Regions from separate parts of the Eionea flava genome, predicted to be linked through region 2. Evidence: predicted binding sites of a transcription regulator. Region 2 holds the regulator's gene; each other region holds the start of a gene.
The links. The regulator LexA, encoded in region 2, represses DNA repair genes until DNA is damaged. The targets are predictions, from matches to a motif close to ACTGTNTNTANANACAGT.
Positions count from the first base shown of each region.

Region 1 (3,284 bases), 1.3 Mb from region 2:
CAAAGCTGGGGCTAGATGCCAGTTGTTGAGCCAGCGTGAGTTTAAAATCTTGAAAGCCATTACAGCCAATCGCACGACAAAAACGAATGACCGTCGGTTCGCTCACTTCTGAGCGGTTAGCCACATCGATGACTCGCAAGTGGATCACATCTTGTTGGTGATTAAGAATATACTCTGCCACTTTCCGTTCAGACTTACGTAGTCGTCCCATGGTATTGGCGATATGCTGGCTAAGGAGTGCGGGTTTCATAATCGCCATTTAATCACTTTTTGTAGCAAAACTACAGAAAATCAACGTAAACTACAAAAACCTATCGGTAAGATATATTTTATATGGTGTCAGCTCTCAGCGGTCTCGCTCAACATTAAGTACCGAAGTTGGCTAGCATTCGGGTGTTAACACGTTATGATCACTTATATGATTCACTAAAACAGGGCTTATCGATGTTATTCACTGACACCTATTCTTCGCCGTTGGGTACATTGCTTATCGAAGCTTCTGATCAGGGGCTGACCCGTCTCGTGTTTATCGATACCGAACCAGCACCGTCTGGCAAACACGGTTCTCCAGATGGCGAAAACGTTGTTAACTCGCATACAAACCACGCAAAAAAAGAACTAGCTGAATATTTTTCTGGTCAGTTACAGCAATTTACCGTGCGACTTGACCCTAAAGGAACGGACTTTCAACGTGCAGTTTGGCAGTGCTTATCGCAGATTCCTTTTGGCGAGTCGGTGTCTTATCAAGATATTGCTAATAGTATTGATAATCCAAAAGCAGTACGTGCGGTCGGCGCTGCTAATGGCCGAAATCCTATTGCTATTATTGTGCCCTGCCACCGGGTGATCGGTAAAGATGGATCGCTAACTGGTTATGCCTGGGGTGTAGACGCAAAAGCGTGGTTATTGGAGCATGAAGCCAAGCATCGAGCGTTAGTCTAAAAAATATGAGTTAGTGCTCACTATATTTTCATGGGTTTATGAATAATAAAAAGGCTGAATAAATTTACAGTATTGGTAGAATAACTTTTTAATTTTATTCCATTGATTCTCGTAAATTTGACCCTCAGGCTTAGTATGGATGTCTCTTATCTCTTAGACCAGTTAAACGATGCACAACGTGAAGCCGTATCGGCTCCTGCTGGCAATCAACTCATTTTAGCCGGTGCGGGCAGCGGTAAAACGCGTGTGCTCGTACATAGAATTGCTTGGCTGATTCAGGTCGAGAATGTATCGCCCCATTCCATCATGTCGGTTACGTTTACTAATAAGGCTGCCCGTGAAATGCGTGGTCGTTTAGAAGAGTTGCTGGATGGTCGGTTGGTGGGTAATAGCCGCTCAATGTGGGTGGGTACGTTTCATGGTATTGCTCATCGATTGTTAAAAGCGCATTGGAAGTTGCTTGATTTACCGCAAAATTTCCAAATTCTTGATAGCGATGATCAACTGCGCTTAGTCAAGCGCGTCTGCCAAACCTTGCAATTAGATGATACGAAATGGCCGCCTCGCCAAGCGCAGTCCTACATCAATGCTCAGAAAGATGAAGGACAACGTCCGCAGTATATACAAGCCGGAGGTGATCCTTATGAAATGACTATGCTGCAAATTTACACTGCCTACGAAGAGATTTGTCGTAGCGGTGGCCTAGTAGATTTTGGTGAGCTACTGTTACGTGCGCACGAGCTATTACTCAATAACCCTGACATATTGCAGCATTATCAACAGCGTTTCCCGTTTATTCTTGTTGATGAGTTTCAAGATACCAACACCATACAATACGCATGGCTTAGAGTGCTGACAGGTAATACAGGCTGTGTAACAGCGGTAGGTGACGATGATCAGTCTATTTATGGGTGGCGTGGTGCAAAGATAGAAAATATACAGCGTTTCACAGATGATTTTGCGCAATCGCAAACTGTCCGACTTGAACAAAATTATCGCTCTACGGGCTTAATTTTAGAAGCAGCTAATGGTGTTATTCAAAATAACCTTGGCCGTTTGGGCAAAGAATTACGCACCGATGCTGGCGATGGCGAACCTATTAGCCTTTATGCGGCTTTTAATGAGCATGATGAAGCCCGTTTTATTGTGGAGTCTATAGAGCAGTGGGTACGGGCGGGTAATCGCTACGATAGCATTGCCATTCTCTATCGCTCTAACGCGCAATCACGGGTGCTAGAAGAAGGCCTATTACGAGAGCATATTGCCTACCGTATTTATGGCGGTCAGCGTTTCTATGATCGTTTAGAAATAAAAAATGCCCTCGCCTATCTGCGTCTACTCGTTAATAACCATGATGACACGGCCTTTGAGCGAGTGATCAATACCCCCACAAGAGGTATTGGTGGTAAAACGGTTGAACAAGTGCGGCTGTTTGCCCGCCAAGAAGGCTGTTCTTTATGGGCTGCGGCGCAGCGCATGGTCGATGAAAAAATACTGACCGCTCGCGCATCGGGCGCGGTAAACACGTTTTTACAACTGATTCGCCAACTACAATTACAGACAAAAGAGCAGAGCCTCGATGAGCAAGCCCAGCAAGTCGTTAATCAGTCAGGGCTTTATGATTTTCATAAAAATGAAAAAGGCGAGAAGGGTCAAGCACGTGCTGAGAACTTAGATGAGCTGGTCAATGCGTGCCGTGCGTTTAACCCTGATGATGTTTCGACACAAACCGATCAAGACATCACAGAAGATGTACCGCTGTTGGTTCAATTCCTAGATAGCGCATCTCTCGATGCGGGTGATGGCCAAGCAGATGAGTTTGATGACGCGGTACAGTTAATGACGCTTCACTCCGCTAAAGGGCTCGAATTTTCTCGTGTGTTTATGGCCGGTGTTGAAGAGAATCTGTTTCCACACCGGATGTCTGCAGATGATCCTGAGCGTTTAGAAGAAGAACGCCGTTTATGCTACGTTGGTATTACACGAGCCATGGTTAAATTGACGATTAGCTATGCAGAAACACGCCGTATGCACGGCACAGAAAATATTAACCGCGTGTCACGTTTTGTTAAAGAAATTCCCAGCCAGTGTATCAATGAAGTACGCTTAAAAACACAAATTCAACGACCTTTAGGTTATAAAAAACCAGCCACTGCGCCAGTATTACAGGATAAAGGTGAAGATTCAGGTTATTACCTTGGTCAAAAAGTACACCACAATATGTTTGGCGATGGCGTCATCACGCATTTCGAAGGACAAGAAAATAATATGCGTGTACAAGTTAATTTTGCTAATCAGGGGAGTAAATGGCTCGTTTTACAGTATGCCAATCTACAAGCGTT
Region 1 covers NZ_AP036018.1:2,779,261-2,782,544, reverse strand. Annotated here, with positions in the region: gene ACZ5O6_RS12090 (SIS domain-containing protein) at 1-259, opposite strand, end outside; gene ACZ5O6_RS12085 (methylated-DNA--[protein]-cysteine S-methyltransferase) at 445-942, shown strand; gene uvrD (DNA helicase II) at 1,078-3,284, shown strand, end outside.
Region 1: a site for LexA is predicted at 996-1,013, ahead of uvrD (DNA helicase II). Genes of this name have one in related genera too.

Region 2 (3,284 bases):
AAGGACGAAATTGATCCTAAATATGCCTTCTTATTTTCTGCACCGGTGGAAGACGATGCCGGTAACCCAACGTTAATACGCTTCAGTCGAAAAACAAAAGAGCAGTATGTGCAGTCAGAGATTGATGGTAAGGCAACCGGGTGGAAGGCTTTCTATGAAGGCGGGAAATGGGTGGCGACAGCAGCACCGGTGAAGCGTAAGGCTGCGCCTAAAAAGAAAGCAAGCCCTAAAAAGAAGGCCGCAGTAAAGAAAAAGGCCGCGCCTAAAAAGTAGGCTCTAACCAATAAAGTTAATGACTAAAAGCAGGCGTGCTTAACGATGCTTTTTGTGGGTTAACGTGCTGTTTCTATAGAATCATGGGTAAAAGCAGGTTATTTGGACGAGGTCGCCAATTATTTGCCTCGTCCGATACTGACTAGCACGCCATTGCAGTTGCCTTGTTGAGCCGCACTTTCCATGGCTAATACATCCGATGCGGAGAAGCATTCTTGTTCAGCAATCACTTGTGTACTTGTGCCTTGTGATAATGCTTGCCAAATAATCCAGCGGGCATCTTCGCGGTTTTCAACGTACACAATACGTAAAGAAGAAACATTAGCTCCTAGTGATAGCAGTTGCTGCTTGTCTATTCGCGCTGAGGTTATCCATGTGATCCATCGTTTATTTGGTTGTTGAGTTAGCGAAGCAACAATCGAGTTTGTGATGACGCGGTTGTCAGTAAAATTCGGCACAATAATTTCGGATATTGCTCTATGTTGACCGCGAGAATAAGCGCCTTCTGTTTGGCTATTAACATGTTGAGTATAAATGCCTGTATGGGTAAAAGCTGGCGATGTGTTTAGTGTTGCTGCTGCAAAATTCATGGGTTTCCCGCCTTGTATTATGTCCGGCTGCTTTGTGTACTTTTTCCCACTCCTTGGCAAATATCCTATAAGGTTTAACGATTAACTACGTCTGATAACGCCAACACTTAATCCTTCGATAGTGAAAGACTCTTGTTCTAAGTCGACAATGATGGGCTCAAACTCAGGGTTTTCTGCGATTAAGTGGACGATTTTGCTATTGTTTTCTCGTTGAAACCGTTTCACTGTTACTTCTTCACCGATACGGGCAACAACAATCTGTCCGTTGCTGATTTGTTGTGTTTGATGCACAGCAAGTAAGTCTCCGTCAAATATACCGACGTCAATCATGCTTTCACCGTTAACTTCTAAAAAATAGTCGGCACTCGGCTGAAAAAACTCACGAGGAATACTGCAGTGGTCTTGCACATGTTCTTCCGCAAGGATGGGGCTACCCGCTGCTACCCGCCCAACAATAGGAATGCCTGGATCGTTTGCGGTTTCGTCTACGGGTAGACGAATACCACGCGATGCACCGGGCACCATTTCAATGGCACCTTTACGAGCCAATGCTCGCAAATGCTCTTCCGCAGCATTAGCTGACTTAAACCCTAATGATTTCGCAATTTCAGCACGGGTAGGGGGGTAACCCGTTTCTTCGATATTCTGTTTGATCAACATAAGCACTTGTTCTTGTCGAGATGTTAGCTTAATCATGTGTTGCTCCAAGTTCACAGTTTTGTGAGGCCGTTATTCGATACGCTTATTGATTTCAGTATGCTTTTGAGCACTAAATCATCAATGAGTGCATGTTTTTTTATACAGTAGTTAGCTTTATACAGTGTTTTATACAGGGGTGCAAATATTTTATTTTTTTATCCTTTGGGCACTTTTTATATGAACCGTTACATGTTGCCGATTGGTATGAGACAGTTTGCGGTCTGTAACGCCAATGCTGTCTTTACAATCCTCTATTATTGCAGTTGACACTAGGCATGCAGAAACGTATGTTTCCTTTCCACTAAAATAATAAATGGTTTTTTATGTCTCTTGGCCCAGTCATTATTGATATTGAAGGAACGGCACTTACTAGTGATGATAAAAATTTACTTGCGCACCCTCTCGTTGGTGGTGTTATTTACTTTTCTCGAAATTATTCATCACCGGAACAAATAGCAGCATTGAGCAAAGATATTCGTCAATGCAGGCCGGATATTCTTATTGCTGTCGATCAAGAAGGAGGGCGTGTACAGCGTTTTAAAGAAGGCTTTACTCGTTTACCCGCGATGCAGCGTTTTTTGCCACTGTTTCGTAAGAATTCACAAGCAGCATTAGCATTGGTTGAGAATTGTGGGTGGTTAATGGCTGTTGAATTATTATCCGTGGGGGTAGATATTAGCTTTTCGCCGGTTTTAGATGTCGACGATAAGCAGTGCGATGTTATTGCTGACCGCTCTTTTTCTCCCAAACCTGAAGAGGTGACATTGCTTGCCGGTGCTTGGATGCGTGGCATGAGAGATGCGGGGATGGCAACGACGGGTAAACACTTTCCTGGGCACGGCAGTGTAGTCGGTGACAGCCATCTTGTCTCACCTATCGATAATCGCAGCTGGGATGAAATTTGTCACCATGACTTGATTCCATTTGCGGACTTATTACCCCAGCTACAAGCGGTGATGCCTGCGCATGTTATTTTCCCCAATGTTGATAAACATCCGGTCGGTTTTTCATCGCACTGGCTACAAAATGTTTTACGACAAAAGCTAGCTTTTGATGGTGTGGTATTTAGTGATGATCTCACTATGGAGGGAGCGGCTGTTGCCGGTAGCTATGGCGATCGTGCTATTTCTGCGTTAGAGGCTGGCTGTGACATGGTGCTTGTTTGTAATAACCGGGAGGGGGCTTTAAGTACTTTAGGCACTCTTGAAAACTATCAGTCCTTAACTCATGTTGAGCAAAGTCGAGAGCGTATTATGAAGATGAAAGCCCTCAAGCGTTGGAGTGTAAGCGCTTTAAAAACTAATAGCCGCTATATAAAAACCGCGGCCATTCTTAATGCAATGACAACCGGTACAGCATCATAATGACTCTATTACTGCGAAAAGAAAGGCAAAAATCTATGGCTTTATTAGAAGAGGCGGAAGAGTTATTTAATCTTCGACAAATTAATGAAGCGCTCGACGCCATGGCTCTTACTATTTCACAAGACTATATCGATAAAAATCCTCTTATTATCGGTGTGATGAATGGTGCTGTTGTGACTATGGGGCATTTGCTGCCCAAATTTGCTTTTTTATTAGAAGCAGATTACTGCCATGCGACACGTTACGGCGAGCATACTGCGGGTGGTGAGATTGCTTGGCTAGCTCATCCTAATAAGTCGTTAATGGGGCGACATGTATTGCTCGTTGATGATATTTTTGATGAAGGTGTTACGCTCAA
Region 2 covers NZ_AP036018.1:1,441,045-1,444,328, reverse strand. Annotated here, with positions in the region: gene topA (type I DNA topoisomerase) at 1-273, shown strand, start outside; gene ACZ5O6_RS06350 (hypothetical protein) at 393-863, opposite strand; gene lexA (transcriptional repressor LexA) at 945-1,559, opposite strand; gene nagZ (beta-N-acetylhexosaminidase) at 1,886-2,926, shown strand; gene ACZ5O6_RS06335 (hypoxanthine-guanine phosphoribosyltransferase) at 2,962-3,284, shown strand, end outside.

Region 3 (3,284 bases), 680 kb from region 2:
AGTGTATGATCAAGCGGTTCTTCACGTTTTTGCGCAGCTTGAATAAAAATCTCCATCTGCTCACGCACGCGTGGCTGACCGATATAGTCATTGAGTGTTTTAGGGCGAATCGCCCTGTCTTGATTCTCTTCTAAGGGCTTAGCCACAGGGGTAATAATACGCTCAGCGCGTAAGTCGTCTTTTTCTATCATGGCTAACGCTCGCTTTGTTCTTCATCCACTTTATTCATTATGAGTAAAGGCTATTACTGATGCACACTTTTTAACGACAAACGGATCAATGCTTCGCTGGTGGTTACCGGCTCGACTTTTTGCGCGGCGCTAATCATCTTAGCGGCTTGCGCTGGCTTGTAACCTAAAGCAATTAATGCACTTTCAGCATCAGCAATGACAACGCTAGGTAATACACTGGGGGCTGCAGAAGCTGAATCCGCTAATAAATCACCGGTAACCCCTTCGTTCTCATTAAATGTTTGAGCAGGCTGAACAATGGGTGCACGACTCATACCTTCTGATAAATCACCCAGCCGGTCTTTAACCTCGATAATCAATCGCTCCGCCGTTTTTTTACCCACACCCGGGACACGCACAAGTGCTGCGACATCATCGATTTGAACACACTGCACAAACTCATTCACCGGCATACCCGACAAAATAGCCAAAGCCATTTTAGGCCCAACCCCACTGACTTTAATTAACGTACGAAATAATAGACGCTCTTCCAGCGTATAAAAGGCGAATAATTGATGAGCATTTTCGCTCACGGAAAGGTGTGTATGTAATAACACTGGCTCGCCAAGAGCCGGTAACGGATAGAAGCTGGTCATAGGCGCTTGTACTTCGTAGCCGACACCCGCCACATCAATTAATAAATAAGGAGCCTGCTTTTCGAGTAGTTTTCCCGTTAGTCGTCCAATCACACCATACGCCCTCGTCTAAAATGTGTCGCCTGTGCAACAGCAACCATATGCTGATAGGTATTCGCATGGCAAAGTGCAACCGCTAGTGCATCGGCCGCATCTTCTTGCGGCATACCGGATAATTGTAATAATTGTTTTACCATATGTTGTACTTGCGTTTTATCAGCAGCACCATTACCCACCACCGATTGCTTCACCTTTTTTGCTTCGTACTCGGCCACTTCTAAATCATGACTTACTGCCGCTACAATAGCAGCTCCCCTTGCCTGCCCCAACTTAAGAGCTGAAGCAGCATTTTTAGCCATAAACACTTGTTCAATAGCGACCTGCTGCGGACAGTATTCTTCAATGACTTCGCAGACACTATGGTAAATGACCTTTAAACGCTCAGGTAATGTATCTTTTTTAAGACGTATAACACCACTAGCAACATATTCACAATGATTGCCAACACTATTAATAATGCCAAAGCCTGTTTTACAAGAACCGGGATCAATACCGAGAATTAGAGACAAAACACTCACCTTACTGTTTTTTTATCCAGTAGTGCAAGTATCCTGTGATCTCAAAGAAAGGTCAAGTCGAGAACGCTATCCAAACTGATAATGCCCAACAATTTATATAGGAAGCTCTGATTAACTTGCCAACCAATAGGCTAGAAAACCAACAACCGCCAAACACACAACAACAGCAGCCGTAATATCCGCGTTAACATCATCGCCATCTTTTTTAGATGCTTCTTTCAGTGCCGACTTTACATCAGACCAATCAGCATGATCATCTAGAGCGTTAATTACAGAAAGTGCGGTTTGTTTAACTGACATATGGTAAACCTTTTCATCTATCGTGGAGACAATGTTTGCCGTAAAGCACCTATTAACAATGCAACGTAAAAAACGCGAAGACACTCACCGCCTATTTAAGGAGAAGTTATATCTATATTGTAACCCTGTACTCCCCAATGAATACAAGTATTTGTGGTAAAAATATGCGTCTTGCCACACTAAACGTTCATTAAGTACCGATTGTGGCTAGCGCATCTCGCTAACACTATTTATTCTTGTATAGAATGGATTCCATATAAGATGGCATACAAAAATTAGCCCTCAACACACGATGCACTATAGAGTAAACCCATGCCGCTATTAGATTCGGAGATTTGCCGTAAAGCCCGCTTATCACGCGATGCAAGATTCGATGGACACTTTTTTACCGCAGTCAAAACCACCAAGATTTTTTGCCGTCCTATTTGTCCTGCAACATCGCCCAAAGAAGAGAATGTCACTTACTTTCGGTCGGCGGTAGAAGCTGCCAATGCAGGTTACCGACCCTGCTTACGCTGCCGACCCGATAGTGCACCGGGGTCACCCGCTTGGAAAGGAATAAATACCACCTTAGAACGAGCAATCACGCTAATTAATGGCGGCGCATTGCAACACGATAGCGTGGAGACTCTCGCCCAACGCCTAGGTGTTAGTGAGCGCTACGTCAGGAAGTTATTCGAGGCTCACTTGGGTATATCACCCAAAGCCTACGCCCTATATCAGCAATGTTTATTCGCCAAACAATTACTGCATCAAACACAACTCCCAATTACCGACATCGCGCTCGCGAGTGGCTTTAATAGCGTACGCCGCTTTAACGATTGCTTTAAGAAACAGATGCAACTCACCCCCTCCGCTATTCGCCGTAAAAAACAACGCGCTAGCCCATCGCATGCATGTCATACGATAACGCTAATACTCACTTATAGACCACCTTATCACTGGGAGCATATGCAGCGCTTTTTATCTCTGCGGGCAATTCCCAGTTTAGAATGGTGTGACTCGTCAAGTTACGGACGCACGTTTACATGGCTAAACACTTACGGATACTTTACCGCTCATCATAAACCCGAAAAACATCAATTTAGTGTCGAGATTACACTGAGCGATGTCAGTCACTTACGCGCTATCGTGAGTAATATTCGTCGCGTATTAGATATTGATGCAGATACGCAGGGCATTGAACGCGATTTAATCAATAGCCATGCCGGCACCATCGCCTCAGCATCAACTCAAAAAGCACAAAAACCAAAGACCAAAATGCCATCCGTTCTACTTGAGCCCGGTCTACGCTTACCTGGTGTATGGAGTATTTACGAAGCGGGTATTCGCGCTATATTAGGCCAACAAGTCTCAGTGGCCGCTGCGCACAAGCTAGTCGGGCAATTAGTTGATGTGCTAGGAGAAACAATAGACGATATCAATAACACCTCAGCCAAACGACTATTCCCAAAGCCTACAGCCATCGTTAATAGCGATTTAGACTTTTTTAAAATGCCGGGTTCAAGAAAGCAAACGCTACGCAACTTATCCACATACGC
Region 3 covers NZ_AP036018.1:759,590-762,873, reverse strand. Annotated here, with positions in the region: gene ruvB (Holliday junction branch migration DNA helicase RuvB) at 1-191, opposite strand, end outside; gene ruvA (Holliday junction branch migration protein RuvA) at 245-919, opposite strand; gene ruvC (crossover junction endodeoxyribonuclease RuvC) at 916-1,434, opposite strand; gene ACZ5O6_RS03480 (hypothetical protein) at 1,555-1,743, opposite strand; gene ACZ5O6_RS03475 (DNA-3-methyladenine glycosylase 2 family protein) at 2,056-3,284, shown strand, end outside.
Region 3: a site for LexA is predicted at 1,447-1,464, ahead of ruvC (crossover junction endodeoxyribonuclease RuvC). Genes of this name have one in related genera too.